DNA from 2 places in the Streptomyces sp. NPDC088554 genome. Region 1 is predicted to be linked to the other one. Evidence: riboswitches for the same ligand, from Rfam matches in the RefSeq annotation. Region 1 holds a riboswitch; the other holds the start of a gene.

The links. Region 1 has a riboswitch for cobalamin ahead of ACIP8W_RS00030 (ABC transporter substrate-binding protein). Riboswitches for the same ligand answer to the same signal wherever they lie in the genome.
Positions count from the first base shown of each region.
Region 2: it holds a riboswitch for cobalamin, as region 1 does, so the genes downstream of both, ACIP8W_RS06135 (ribonucleoside-diphosphate reductase subunit alpha) here and ACIP8W_RS00030 (ABC transporter substrate-binding protein) in region 1, are expected to answer to the same signal.

Region 1 covers NZ_JBIVMF010000001.1:2,389-9,608, reverse strand. Annotated here, with positions in the region: gene ACIP8W_RS00050 (ABC transporter substrate-binding protein) at 1-1,423, opposite strand, end outside; gene ACIP8W_RS00045 (GNAT family N-acetyltransferase) at 1,525-2,055, opposite strand; gene ACIP8W_RS00040 (ABC transporter ATP-binding protein) at 2,137-2,940, opposite strand; gene ACIP8W_RS00035 (FecCD family ABC transporter permease) at 2,937-3,977, opposite strand; gene ACIP8W_RS00030 (ABC transporter substrate-binding protein) at 4,181-5,272, opposite strand; cobalamin riboswitch at 5,311-5,494, opposite strand; gene ACIP8W_RS00025 (CocE/NonD family hydrolase) at 5,717-7,220, shown strand, end outside.
Region 2 covers NZ_JBIVMF010000004.1:102,647-109,866, forward strand. Annotated here, with positions in the region: gene ACIP8W_RS06125 (carbon starvation CstA family protein) at 1-1,532, shown strand, start outside; gene ACIP8W_RS06130 (YbdD/YjiX family protein) at 1,529-1,735, shown strand; cobalamin riboswitch at 1,888-2,028, shown strand; gene ACIP8W_RS06135 (ribonucleoside-diphosphate reductase subunit alpha) at 2,181-4,565, shown strand; gene ACIP8W_RS06140 (ribonucleotide-diphosphate reductase subunit beta) at 4,565-5,593, shown strand; gene ACIP8W_RS06145 (ATP-binding protein) at 5,673-6,167, opposite strand; gene ACIP8W_RS06150 (Scr1 family TA system antitoxin-like transcriptional regulator) at 6,346-7,185, shown strand; gene ACIP8W_RS06155 (DUF397 domain-containing protein) at 7,182-7,220, shown strand, end outside.

The DNA of each region.
Region 1 (7,220 bases):
TGTTCCGCTGGTGGACGAGCGGGACGACCGCGTCGGTGGACAGGATCCTGGCCTCCGCCGCCATCGCCGCGTCCTGCCGCTTCTCCGGGTCGGCGATGGCGTCCGCCGCGCCGACGGCCTTGTCGACGGCCTTGTCGCAGAGGCGCGACAGGTTGTAGGTGCCGTCGCAGGTGTAGTCGGAGGAGAGGATCGAGACGGGGTCACCGGTGTCGAGCATGGTGTTGCGCGCGGAGATGAACGCGTCGAACTTCCCGGCCAGCGCGTCGCTCTCGATGCGGGAGTACTCCCGGACCGTCAGCTTCACCGTGAAACCGGCCTTCTCCAGCTGCTGCTGGAGGACCTGCGCGACCTCGGGCAGCTCGGGCCGGTTGTCGTACGTGGCGAGGGTGATCGTGGTCCCCTTGACGTCAGCCGCCGCGGGCCGCCCGGTCGGTGCGACGCGCTTGGACTTCGCCCAGGTCAGCGCGGGCCCGAAGATGCCCTGGCCGGGGTCGGCGTACCCCTCGTACACGTTCTTGGCGAGTACGGAGGTGTCGACCGCCGCACGCGCGGCGGCCCGGACCTTCGGGTCGGCGAAGGCTCCGGAACGGGTGTTGAGCAGGAGGCTGGTGGTACGGGCGGTGCCGATCTCGCGCGCGGTGCCCTTCTTGAGGGACGCGGCCTGCGAGACGGGCAGCGCCTCGGCTATGTCCTCCTCGCCGGTGCGCAGCGCGTTGGCGCGGGCCGTGCCGTCGGCGATGAACTTCGCGTCGATGCCGGACGCCTGGGCGCGGCCGCCCCAGTAGTCGTCGAAGCGGTCGAGGGCGGCGGAGGTGGAGCCGGTGACCTTGGTCAGCTCGAACGGTCCGGTGGCCGTGGAGACCGGGTTCACCGTGGTCTTCGCGTACGCCTTCGGTGCCAGCACCGCCAGGCTCGGGCCGGCCAGCCGCAGCGGCAGGACGGGGTCGGGCTCGGCCGTGGTGATCCGGACCCGCCGGTCACCGGCGGCCTTGGCCGTCAGCTCGACCCCGGCGAGCGCGCTGGGCAGCGGGCTGGCCTTCGTGGCGCGGGTGAGGGAGTTGGCGACGGCGGCCGGGGTGACGGCGGTGCCGTCCTGGAAGCGGGCGTCGCGGAGGGTGAAGAGCCAGGTGCGGTCGTTCTCCCGGGTCCAGGACTCGGCGAGCGCGGGGGCCGCGGAGCCGTTCCCGTCCAGCCTGGTCAGCCCCTCCGTGACGCCGAGCCGGCTGAGGATGGTCGCGTCCGCGCCATACGGAGAGAGGTTCTCGGCGGGCGGGAAGGCCAGCGCGATCCGCAGGCGCCTGCCGTCGGCGGAAGCCTTGGCGGACGAGTCACCGGCCCCCTCACCGGCGGCGAAACAGCCGGTGAGCAGGGGGGCGAGCAGCAGGCCAGCGGCCAGTCGGTGGTGGCGTCGGACGGAGCGCATGGTCCTCTGATTCCTCGTTCTCTGCGGTCTCCGCGCGCCGGACACGGGAGATCTCTGCCAGGGGGACGAACAAGGAAGAGATTACATGACAACCGTTTTCATCAATGGGCGGGTATCTCGAAATGTACGATTCCGTTACCTCCCCCGGGCTCCAGCCGCTCGTCGCACACCGCCTTCCCCATCGACCGCCAGAACGCCTCCGCGCCGGGGACGGAGGGGTCGGTGTGCAGATAGACCGAGCGGTAACCGCCCGCCGTCGCCGCGAAGGCCACGAGTTCACGCACGAGCGCCCGCGCCAGCCCCTGACGGCGGTGGTCCGGCCGTACGTACACCCGGCGCAGCTGCGCGGTCTCCCCGGAGGGGTAACGCTCGGCGAGCCAGCGGGGGTTGGGCGGGTGCTCGGGCCCCCGGGAGTCGAGCGCCGCGACGCCCGCCACCTCGGCGTTCTCATCGGTCGCGACCAGCAGGGTGTGCCGTTCGGGTACGAGGTACGCGGCGGCCGGATCGATGATGTCCGCGTGCCAGCGCGGCACATACCCCGTACCGAAGTCTCGGTAGACGGTATCGAGCATCACGACGCGGGCGGCGTCGAGGTCGTCGGGGGTCGCGGTTCGGATGCGGTAACTGGGCACCTGCGAAGCATATGCAACAAGAGGGCCGGGTGTCCCCCGAACCACCGGTAATCGCCGCCGGGGCGGTACCGGTGGCCGGGATCAGCCGGTGGCCGGGACCGTGCCCAGGAAGCGGACGTGCGGGCGGCCGTCGGGGCCGTCCGGGGTGACCCTGGCGCGTACGCCGTACACATCGGCGATGAGGTCCTCGGTGACGACCTCGCGGGGGCTGCCCCCGGCCACGGCCCGGCCCTGCTTGAGCACCACGACCTCGTCGCAGTACATCGCCGCGAGGTTCAGGTCGTGCAGGGCGATGACGCTGGTGACGGGGAGGGCCGCGACCAGGGCCAGCAGGTCCAGCTGGTGCTGGATGTCGAGGTGGTTGGTGGGCTCGTCGAGGAGGAGCTCGCGCGGCTCCTGGGCGAGCGCGCGGGCGATCTGGACGCGCTGGCGCTCGCCGCCCGAGAGGGTGTGCCAGGACTGCCCGGCGAGCTCCGTGAGCCCGGTGTGCCGCAGCGCCGTGGTCACCGGCCCGTCATCGCCCACGGGCGCCGGAATCCAGGCGCGGCGGTGCGGGAGCCGGCCCAGGCGCACCACATCCCGTACGGTCAACTCGACCTGGGTGTCGGCCTGTTGCTCGACCACCGCGACCCGCCTGGCCAGCGACCTGCGGCCCAGCTCGGGGAGCGGGACGCCGTCGAGGGTGATCACACCGGAGGAGGGCGCGAGGACCCCGGAGAGCAGCCGCAGCAGGGTGGACTTGCCGGAGCCGTTCGGCCCGAGCAGCCCCACGGTGGAGCCGGGCGACGGCGCGATACCGACCCCGTCGAGGACGATCCGGCCGCCGACGGTACGGCTGACGCGGTCGGCGCGCAGCCCCGTACGCATCTCCGTGTCCCCACTCATGGAGCCACCCTCCGCCCCCGGTAGAGGACCAGTACGAACACCGGCACGCCGATCAGCGACGTCACCACACCCACCGGAACCTCCTGCGGTTCGAGCACCGTACGGGCCAGCGTGTCGACCCACACCAGGAACACCGCCCCGGCCAGCGCCGTGACCGGCAGCAGCCGGCCGTGGCCGGGCCCGACCAGCGCGCGGGCCGCGTGCGGCAGGACGAGACCGACGAAGCCGATCGCCCCCGCGCTGCTGACCAGCGCTGCCGTGAGCAGCGCGGTCACGGACAACAGCACCAGCCGGGTCCGGGCCACGGAGACCCCCAGCGTCGCCGCCGCGTCCTGCCCGAAGGCGAACGCGTCGAGGGTACGGGCGTACCCGCCGCACACCACCAGCGCGGCCACCAGTACGGCGGCGCCGATCCAGACCTCGGCCCAGTCGGCACCGGAGAGCGAGCCGAGCAGCCAGAACAGCACCCCGCGCGTGGTCTCGGCGTCGGCCGACGTGATCACCACGAACGAGGTCAGCGCGGAGAAGAGCTGCATCGCCGCGACCCCGGAGAGCACGACGCGGTCCGTCGTCCCGCCGAGTATGTGGCTGAGCAGCAGCACCATCGCGAACGACAGCAGCGCTCCCAGGAACGCCCCGCCCGAGATCGACAGCGCGCCGCCGCCGATCCCGAGGACGACCACCAGCACCGCGCCGGTCGAGGCCCCGGACGAGACGCCGAGGACGAAGGGGTCGGCGAGCGGGTTGCGCAGCAGGGACTGCATGACCACACCGCACACCGCGAGCCCGGCGCCGCAGACGGCGGCGAGCAGGGTGCGCGGCAGCCGCAGGTTCCACACGATGCCGTCACGGATCGGGGTGACACCCGCCTCGACGGCCGACCCGCCCCAGCCCAGATGGGCCGCGACGACGGACCAGACGTCACCGACGCCGATGCTGGCGGGGCCGATGGTGATCGCGACGGCGACGGACCCGATGAGCGCGGCGAGGCCGCCGCCCCAGAGCAGCAGCCCCCGGGCCACCCGGACCCCGGCCACACCCGCCCCGGCCGTACGGTCCTCGGCCTCCCGAGCCCCGGCCGTACGGGTCCCGGCCGTACGGGTCCCGGCCGTACGGGTCCCGGCCGTACGGGTCCCGGCCGTACGGGTCCCGGCCGTACGGGTCCCGGCCGGACTCTCCGTCGCCCGAGCCTCGGACTCCTGGACTCCGGCCGGACGGTCCTCGGCCGCCTGGGCCCCGGTCACTTGGCGGGCGCGTACCCACGCAGCGCGGCGGCGACCTTCTCGACCCCCTCGACGGTACGGATGGTGGGGTTCATGGCCTGGCCGCTGAGCAGGACGTACCGCTTGTGCCTGACCGCGTCCATCTTCTTGGTGACCGGGTTGGTCTCCAGGAACTCGATCTTCTTCGCGGCGGTCTCGGCGGTCTGCGCCTTGCGCGTGAGGTCACCGATGACCAGGAAGTCGGGGTTGCGGTCGGCGACGGTCTCCCAGTTGATCTGGGGCCACTCGTCATGGGTGTCGTCGAAGATGTTCTTCGCGCCGACCGCGTTGGTGATGATCCCGGGGGCGCCACAGCAGCCGGCCATGTAGGGCGACTCGGAGTTGGCGAACCAGTAGAGGAAGGTGGTCTTCTTCGCCTTGGCCGGGTCGATGCCCTTCACGGCGGCGGCCATCCGCGCCTTCAGCCCGGCGACGACCTCGTCCCCGCGCTTCTCCACCCCGAAGATCTTGGCCAGATCTCGTACCTCCTGGTAGATGATCTCCATGGTCAGCGGGGTGGACCGGGCACCGTCCGTGCCCACGACCTTGTCGTTCTTGGTGCAGTCGGCGGGCGATACGTACGAGGGGACGCCCACCTTCGCGAACTGCGCCCGCGTGGCCACTCCGCCCTTGCCGAGCGTGGACAGGAAGGAGGAGGCGACGAAGTCCGGCTCGGTGTCGAGGACCTTCTCGAAGGAGGGGTAGTTGTCGGCCAGCCTGGGCACCTTGGCGTTGGCCTTCACCAGCGCCTTGGGCAGCGGGTCGGTCCAGGTCGCGGTGCCCACCATCCGGTCGGCGAGCCCGAGCGAGAGCATGATCTCGGTGGTGCCCTGATTGAGCGACACGGCCCGGCGGGGCTCGGCCCCGATCCGTATCTTCTCCCCGCAGTTCTCGACGGTCAGCGGATACCCGGCGGCGGAGGCGGCGGCCTTGCCCGCGTCCTTGCCCGACTCGGCGGCTCCCCCACCCCCGCAGGCGGTCAGCATCAATGCCCCGGCGGCGAGCAGGGCGGTACTACGGAAGGGGCGCGCTATCAGCACGGGAAAGATCCTCTGCGTTCGAGGGCCCATCCGCGGAGCCCGTTCGTACGGTGCTCCCCCGCCCCCGGACAGGAACGGAGGGGGCCAGCAGGTCTTCGGACTCGGGATCATCCGGACGAGGCGCCTTCCCGGACTGCTGCGTCCAGTGGCCGATGCCCCGCCCGTCACCCTCACCGCTGCGCGTCAGCTCCGGATTCGCACCGGATTCCCTGACCCACGTACATGGGTTCGACTGGCCCCGGCAAATTACCACAGTCGATTTCCGGCCTGGCGAGGCGGACGCGGTACGAGTACGGCTCCCGCGCGACACGAGGGAGCCACACCTTTCACCATGGCGTCCTGGACTGCGCCGCCACAGGGAGCTCGACCGTTGACCGGCCCATTTCCCGGTACTAACGTACCCATTTACGTACCCGCGATGTACGTGCCCCCCATCCCCCCAGTCCGACTCACAGATCACGAGGGAGTGACGCTGTGACACGTCGTCCCCGCCAGCGGAAAAGCGGACTGATCGCCGCCGCCCTGGCAACCACCCTGGCCCTGACCGGATTCGCCTCGGCACCGGTGCACTCCACCGCCTCCGCCGCGCCCGGGGCCACCACCCCCGGGCTGCTCGACTCGCCCGCCCCCCAGGCCATCCGCGACTGGCTCCGCTACGACCGGCCGGCCCAGTACGAAAGCGTCCACTCGCAGGTGCGGGTGAAGATGCGGGACGGTGTCCGCATCGCCTGCCATCTCTTCCGGCCGGGCCGCGACGGCAAGCCCGACAGCGGCAGACATCCGAGCCTGCTGTCCGACTTCACGCCCTACACCAAGTTCGCGGCCAATCCGGAGGCCATGTATCTGGCCGAACGCGGCTACAACGTCCTGAACTGCGACGTCCGCGGGTCGGGATACTCGACGGGCGACTTCCCCTCGTGGTTCCAGCCCAAGGAAACCACCGACAACTACGACCTGATCGAATGGCTGGCACGACAGCCGGGCGCGACCGGGGACGTGGGGCAGTTGGGCAGCAGCTACGGCTCCATCACCACCTACCGCGCCGCCGCGCTGAAGCCGCCGCATCTGCGCGCCATCATCCCCATCGTCTCCCCCACCGACATCTACTCGGAGTGGGTGTACCCCGGCGGAGTGCCCTCGACCAACGGCTCCTGGTGGGCCACCGGCGGGCCGGTGATCAGCCCGAAGGCCCACACGGACACACTCCGCAGCTTCCAGCAGCACCCGCTCTACGACGGGTTCTGGAAGCAGGCCGTCACCACCAACAAGCTTGCCGACGTCGACGTCCCGGCGCTGCACATCGGCGGCTACTTCGACATCTTCAAGAACGGCGGCTTCGACGCCCTCAAGCAGCGGCCCCGGCAGACCTGGCTGCTGAACGGCCCCTGGGTCCACGGCGGGTTCCTCCAGGTCCCCGGGGCGGATCCGGCCGCCTCCTGGGTGGACCCCGAGAACGCGATCTCGTACTCCACCATCCTCCAGTGGTTCGACCACTGGCTGGCCAAGCGCCCCGGGGCGAAGCTGCCGCCGGACCGTGTGATCAGCTACGCGTCGACCTCCGCCAAGGCATCGGGCAGCTGGCACGGCTACGCCACATGGCCCTCGACGTCCACGTCCGGCACCCGCCTGTACCCGACGGCGGACGGCGCGCTCGCCAGGAAGGCCCCCGCCCGCACCGGATTCGACTACCAGGTCAACCCGGTCGACGGCCCCTCGGTCGGCGTCACCGGAACGCTGCCCTACGACGCCGGCCAGGACCAGGCCAGAGCCGAGCTGGACACCACCCTGCCGGACGGTCGCTACGCGACCAGCCGCGCCACCTTCACCCTCCCGGCGTTCACCAGGAACACCACGGTCGCGGGCCCGGTCACCCTCCACCTGAACGCGTCCATCGACGCGAAGGACACGTACTTCGTCAGCAAGCTGGAGACCGTCCTCCCGGACGGCCGCGTCCTGCCGATCGAAACGGGATACCTGC
Region 2 (7,220 bases), on a different contig from region 1:
GGGTCACCGAGGTCTCACTCCTCGGGGTCGCCCTGCTGCTGCTCGCCATCGTCTCGGGCGGCTGGATCGCCGAGTCCTCGTACGCGGACACCTTCACGCTGGAGGCCGGGACCCTGGTCGTCTGGATGGTCGCGTACGGCTTCCTCGCCTCCGTACTCCCGGTGTGGATGCTGCTGGCGCCGCGCGACTATCTGTCGACCTTCATGAAGGTCGGCACGATCGTGCTGCTGGCGCTCGGTGTGGTGATGGTGCTGCCGACCCTGAAGATGGACGCGGTCACCGAGTTCGCGACCGGGCGCAACGGTCCGGTCTTCGCCGGGTCGATGTTCCCGTTCGTCTTCATCACCATCGCGTGCGGCGCGCTCTCCGGCTTCCACTCCCTGATCGCCTCGGGCACCACCCCCAAGATGGTCCAGAAGGAGACCCAGATCCGGCTGATCGGCTACGGCGCGATGCTGACCGAGTCCTTTGTCGCGATCATGGCGATGATCATGGCCTGTGTCATCGACCCGGGTCTGTACTTCGCCGTCAACTCCCCGGCCGGTGTCATCGGCGGTACGGTCGAATCCGCCTCGCAGGCCGTCGCCAACCTCGGCTTCACCATCTCGCCCGACCAACTCGCCCAGGCCGCCAAGGACGTCGAGGAGACGAGCCTGCTGTCACGGACGGGCGGCGCGCCGACCTTCGCGCTCGGCATGTCGGAGATCTTCTCGGCCGTCGTCGGCGGGGCGGGGATGAAGGCGTTCTGGTATCACTTCGCCATCATGTTCGAGGCGCTGTTCATCCTCACCACGGTGGACGCGGGCACCCGGGTCGGCCGCTTCATGCTTCAGGACATGCTCGGCAACGTGTACAAGCCGATGCGGCAGGTCAGCTGGAAGCCGGGCGTCTGGTTCGCCAGCGCGGTCGTCGTCGGCGGCTGGGGCTACTTCCTCTGGGTCGGGGTGCACGACCCGCTGGGCGGCATCAACCAGCTCTTCCCGCTGTTCGGTATCGCCAACCAGCTGCTGGCGGCCGTCGCCCTCGCCGTCTGCACCACCCTGCTCGTCAAGTCGGGCCGGCTGAAATGGGCCTGGGTGACGGCCGTACCGCTCGCCTGGGACGCCGCCGTCACACTCACCGCGAGCTGGCAGAAGATCTTCTCCGCCGATCCGAAGGTGGGATTCTTCACCCAGCGCGATGTGTACCAGGCGGGCATCGACCGGGGCGAGGTCCTGCCCCCCGCCAAGACCATGGACGACATGCAGACCGTGGTGACCAACTCCACGGTGGACGGGGTCCTCACGGCCCTCTTCGCCGTCCTGATCCTCGTCGTCATCGCGGACGCCGGACGCGTCTGTTTCAAGGCGATCCGCGACCCGGAGGGCATCGTCCTGTCGGAGACCCCGCACGTCGAGTCCAGGATCGTCGCCCCGGCCGGGCTCATCCCCACCTCGGAGGAGAAGGCCGAACTGGCGGCGGGCGTGGGCGCGGGAAGCGGCGTCAGTGCGGGAGTGGGGAGAGGTACGGGCTCCGGAAGCGGTACGTCATGACCCCCGCCACCCGGGTCCGGCACACCGCGGGACGGATCCGCTGGTACGTCCGGGAGCTGACCGGCGAGTCGACGTACGACCGTTACGTCGCCCACATCCGCGCCTCCTGCCCGGACGCCCCCGTGATGACCCGCCGCGCCTTCGAGCGCGCCCGGATGGACGCCCGCGAGGCCGACCCCCGGGAGGGCTTCCGCTGCTGCTGAGGGGCGCTCCGGGCCCGTAGGGGCGGGGTGGCCGTCCCGTACGGGAGGCACGACCGGGCCCGTACGGGAGGTGCGGCCGTCCCGTACGGGAGGGAGCTCGCACCCCGGACGAAAGGCGCACGACACAACATCTGGGGGGTGGCGAAAGGCTCGCCCCCCAGATGTATGCTCGTGCTCGCTGTCGACGCAGGGGAATCCGGTGTGAATCCGGAACTGTCCCGCAACGGTGTGCTGTGGTGTGCTTTGTCATGCCTCCGCGAGTCCGGGTACCTGCCGGCAGTGTGTCCGGCTCGACCGATCCGGACGCCCAGACGTCCGGGCCTCGCGGTTGGGCCGGTGGACGCCGCACACACCGTGCTGCCCTGATGTGACGGGCCGTGCCGTGGTGCGCGCGGACCCCGACTCCCCTCCCGAAGGCCCAGAGCCGAGCGAGGGAGAGCACCACGTGACCATCGCGCCAGCGGATCCGGTTCCGGCACTGTCGGAGATCACTCAGGCGACGGCCGACGGCCCCGGGACCGCGTTGCTGCGGACCCTGACGGAGCTGACCGCCGATCTGCCCGACACCGACCCGGGCAGAGTCGCGGCCGCCGCACTGCGGGGCCGTAACGCCCGGTCGGACGAGGCCGAGCTGCGCGAGCTGGCCACCGAGGCGGCGGCGGGCCTGATCTCCGAGGACCCCGCCTACTCCCGGCTCGCCGCCAGGCTGCTGACCCGCACCATCGCGGACGAGGCGGCGACCCAGGGCGCGGTGTCCTTCTCCGGATCCGTCGCGACCGGCCACCGCGAGGGCCTGATCGCGGACCGTACGGCCTCCTTCGTGGCGCTCCACGCTCCCCGGCTCGACCGGCTGATCGACCAGGACGCCGACGACCGCTTCGGTTATTTCGGGCTGCGCACCCTCTACAGCCGCTATCTGCTCCGCCACCCGATCACCCGCCAGGTGATCGAGACCCCCCAGTTCTTCATGCTGCGTGTCGCCTCCGGCCTCGCGGCCGACGAGAGCGCCCACGCGCTGGACGAGGTCTCCGCGCTGTACCGGCTGATGAGCAGGCTGGACTATCTGCCCTCGTCGCCGACGCTCTTCAACTCCGGCACCCGCCACCCGCAGATGTCCTCGTGCTATCTGCTGGACTCCCCGCTGGACGAGCTGGACTCCATCTACGACCGCTACCACCAGGTGGCCCGCCTCTCGAAGCACGCGGGCGGCATCGGGCTCTCGTACTCCCGCATCCGTTCGCGCGGTTCGCTGATCCGGGGGACGAACGGCCACTCCAACGGCATCGTTCCCTTCCTCCGGACGCTGGACTCCTCGGTCGCGGCGGTCAACCAGGGCGGCCGGCGCAAGGGCGCGGCCTGTGTCTACCTGGAGACCTGGCACGCGGACCTGGAGGAGTTCCTCGAACTCCGCGACAACACGGGCGAGGAAGCCCGCCGTACGCACAATCTGAACCTCGCGCACTGGATCCCCGACGAGTTCATGCGCCGGGTCGAGTCGGACGGCGTCTGGTCGCTGTTCTCCCCGGCGGACGTGCCCGAGCTGGTCGACCTGTGGGGCGACGCGTTCGACGCCGCGTACCGCAAGGCCGAGGCCGACGGTCTGGCCCGCAGGACCATCCAGGCCCGCGAGCTGTACGGCCGGATGATGCGCACCCTGGCCCAGACCGGCAACGGCTGGATGACCTTCAAGGACGCGTCGAACCGTACGGCCAACCAGACCGCCGAGCCCGGCCACACCGTCCACTCCTCGAACCTCTGCACCGAGATCCTCGAAGTCACGGACGACGGCGAGACGGCGGTCTGCAACCTGGGCTCGATCAACCTCGGTGCGTTCGTCCTCGCGGACGGCGAGATCGACTGGGAGCGGCTGGACGAGACCGTCCGTACCGCCGTCACCTTCCTCGACCGCGTCGTGGACATCAACTTCTACCCGACCGAGCAGGCCGGCAACTCCAACGCGAGGTGGCGACCGGTCGGCCTCGGCGCGATGGGCCTCCAGGACGTCTTCTTCAAGAAGCGTCTGGCCTTCGACTCCCCCGAGGCCGCCGCGCTCTCCACCCGGATCGCCGAGCGGATCATGCTCGCCGCGTACGAGACCTCCTGCGACCTGGCCGAACGCTCGGGCCCGCTGCCCGCGTGGTCGAAGACCCGTACCGCGCGCGGAGTGCTCCACCCCGACCACTACGGCGTCGAGCTGACCTGGCCCGAGCGCTGGGACGCGCTGCGCGCCCGGGTCGCGGAGACCGGGATGCGCAACTCGCTGCTCCTCGCCATCGCGCCGACCGCGACGATCGCCTCGATCGCCGGTGTGTACGAGTGCATCGAGCCGCAGGTCTCCAACCTCTTCAAGCGCGAGACGCTCTCCGGCGAGTTCCTCCAGGTCAACTCCTACCTGGTGGACGAGTTGAAGCAGCTCGGCGTCTGGGACGCGCAGACCCGCGAGGCGCTGCGCGAGTCCAGCGGCTCGGTCGCGGGCTTCACCTGGATCCCGGCCGAGACGCGTGAGCTGTTCCGTACGGCGTGGGAGATCCCGCAGCGCGGCCTGATCGACATGGCGGCGGCCCGTACACCGTTCCTCGACCAGAGCCAGTCGCTGAACCTGTTCCTGGAGACGCCGACCATCGGGAAGCTCAGCTCGATGTACGCGTACGCCTGGAAGAAGGGCCTCAAGACGACGTACTACCTGCGTTCGCGCCCGGCGACGAGGATCGCGCGCGCGGCGGGCGCACCCCAGACCGCCACCGCGCCCGTACCCGCCCAGGCGACCTCCGCCGAGGACGCTGTCGCCTGCTCCCTGGAAAACCCCGAGTCCTGCGAGGCCTGCCAGTAATGACCACCACCGATTCCGTTTCTGTACAGAAGAACCTGCTGGACCCGGGCTTCGAACTGACCCTGCGCCCCATGCGCTACCCGGACTTCTACGAGCGCTACCGCGACGCGATCAAGAACACCTGGACGGTCGAGGAGGTCGACCTCCACTCCGACGTCGCCGACCTCGCCAAGCTCACCCCGGGCGAGCAGCACATGATCGGCCGGCTGGTCGCGTTCTTCGCGACGGGCGACTCGATCGTCTCGAACAACCTGGTGCTGACGCTCTACAAGCACATCAACTCCCCCGAGGCCCGCCTCTACCTCTCGCGCCAGCTCTTCGAGGAGGCCGTGCACGTCCAGTTCTATCTGACGCTGCTCGACACCTACCTCCCCGACCCGGCGGACCGCGCGGCGGCCTTCGACGCGGTGGAGGAGATCCCGTCGATCCGCGAGAAGGCGCAGTTCTGCTTCAAGTGGATGGACTCGGTGGAGAAGATCGACCGCCTGGAGTCCAGAGCCGATCGCCGCCGCTTCCTGCTCAACCTGATCTGCTTCGCGGCCTGCATCGAGGGCCTGTTCTTCTACGGCGCCTTCGCGTACGTGTACTGGTTCCGCTCGCGCGGCCTGCTGCACGGCCTGGCGACCGGTACGAACTGGGTCTTCCGCGACGAGACCATGCACATGAACTTCGCGTTCGAGGTCGTCGACACGGTCCGCAAGGAAGAGCCCGACCTCTTCGACGACGAACTCCAGCAGCAGGTCACGGACATGCTCAAGGAAGCGGTCGACGCGGAACTCCAGTTCGGCCGCGACCTGTGCGGCGAGGGCCTCCCGGGCATGAACACCGAGTCGATGCGCGAATACCTGGAGTGCGTCGCCGACCAGCGCCTCCAGCGCCTGGGCTTCCCCCCGGTGTACGGCTCGCAGAACCCGTTCTCCTTCATGGAGTTGCAGGGCGTCCAGGAACTGACCAACTTCTTCGAGCGCCGCCCGTCCGCGTACCAGGTGGCGGTGGAGGGCACGGTCGGCTTCGACGACGACTTCTAACCGTACGGAGCTGTTGTACGGGGGCGGTGGGGCCGGCGCCGAAAGGCACCCCGGCCCCACATCCGTATCCGGGACCGCTTCATACGGGATACCCCACCTCCGCCCACACCGTCTTGGTGTACGGATCCCGCACCGCCCACCCCCACCGGTCCGCGTACGCGGCCACCAGCAACAGCCCCCGCCCACCGGTCGAGTCCACCGGCGGCGGGGGCGAGATCCCGGGCGCCCTGGGCAGCCGGTCGGGCCGGGTGTCGATCACCTCGATACGTACCAGCTCCGCCGCGAGCGCGAGCCGCACCTCGAAGTCCCGCCCAGGGGTACGCCCGTGGGTCACCGCGTTCGCGGCCAGCTCGGCGACGACGGCGGTGACCACGGCGGAGGTCGCGCCGGTCCGGGGGATGTCCCACTCGTCGAGCTGCTGCGTACAGAGCAACCGGGCCAGACGGGCGCCGCGATGGCTGGAACTGAGTCTGATCCGGGCCGGCGGATAGAGCGGCGACAGCGGCGGCGGGGCGGCAAGCTCGGCGGGCGCGGGCCCGGTGGAGACGGCGGCGGGGGAAGTTTCCGACTTCATAGAGCGACGGTCCCGTTACGCGCCTACCCTGACCAGGGAGGACGCCTGTACCTGAAGGCCGTGTACGGGTCGGGCCCGATTTTGTACGGGTCGAGATCCGTAACGCCTCCAGGACAACGGGCGTTGCCGGGTATAGAAGGCATTCGGACATCGGCACACACGCTGGAGTGTGAGGCGTATGGGAACCAGCCGTACGAAGAAGCAACAGGCGCAGGGCGACGACCGTCCGGGCATCTGGGTCGGCTACGGCAAACTGCTCAAACTGCACCGGGAGCGGGCCGGGTTGACCCAGGAGGCGCTGGCCGAGGCACTGGGCTACTCCGTAGAACTGGTCGGCTCGATCGAACAGGGCCGCAGGCCCGCGAAGGCGGCGTTCACGGACGCGGCGGAGCGAGTCCTGAACGCGGGCGGGACACTGGCGGTGTTGCAGGACGATGTGGATCTCGCGAAACTACCGGCGTTCTTCTACAACTTCGCCGTGATCGAGACGGACGCGATCAGCAGGTACGACTTCGAGCCACTGCTGATCCCCGGACTCCTCCAGACAGAGGAGTATGCGCGGGCTCTCTTCTCCAGGCACTGTCCGGTCCTCTCCGAGGAGATGATCGAGCAGCGCGTGGAAGCCAGGCTCAGCCGCCAGAAACTGCTGACCCGCACACCGGCCGTGGAGCTGTGCTTCATCATCGCGGAATCGGCTCTGACGACGACCGTGGGCGATGCCGCGTTGATGAAGAGGCAGCTTCAACATCTGCTGGTCCAGGGGGCGCTGCCCAACGTAGAGATCCAGGTCATGCCGGCCGCTCACGGCTTCCACCTGGGGTTGAACGGCCCTATGGTCGTCATGGAGACCTCGGAGCACCGGCATGTCGCCTACATCGAGTCCCAGGGGGCCGGACTGGTGATCACTGATCCGACAAGGGTCAGCACCTTCGGCTTGCGCTATGGCAAGCTGCGCACGCAGGCTCTGAACGGTGATGAGTCCGCACGTCTTATCCAGCGCTTGGCAGGAGAAGCATGAGTACGGAGCAGGTGGAGACCGCCACCGCCCAACTG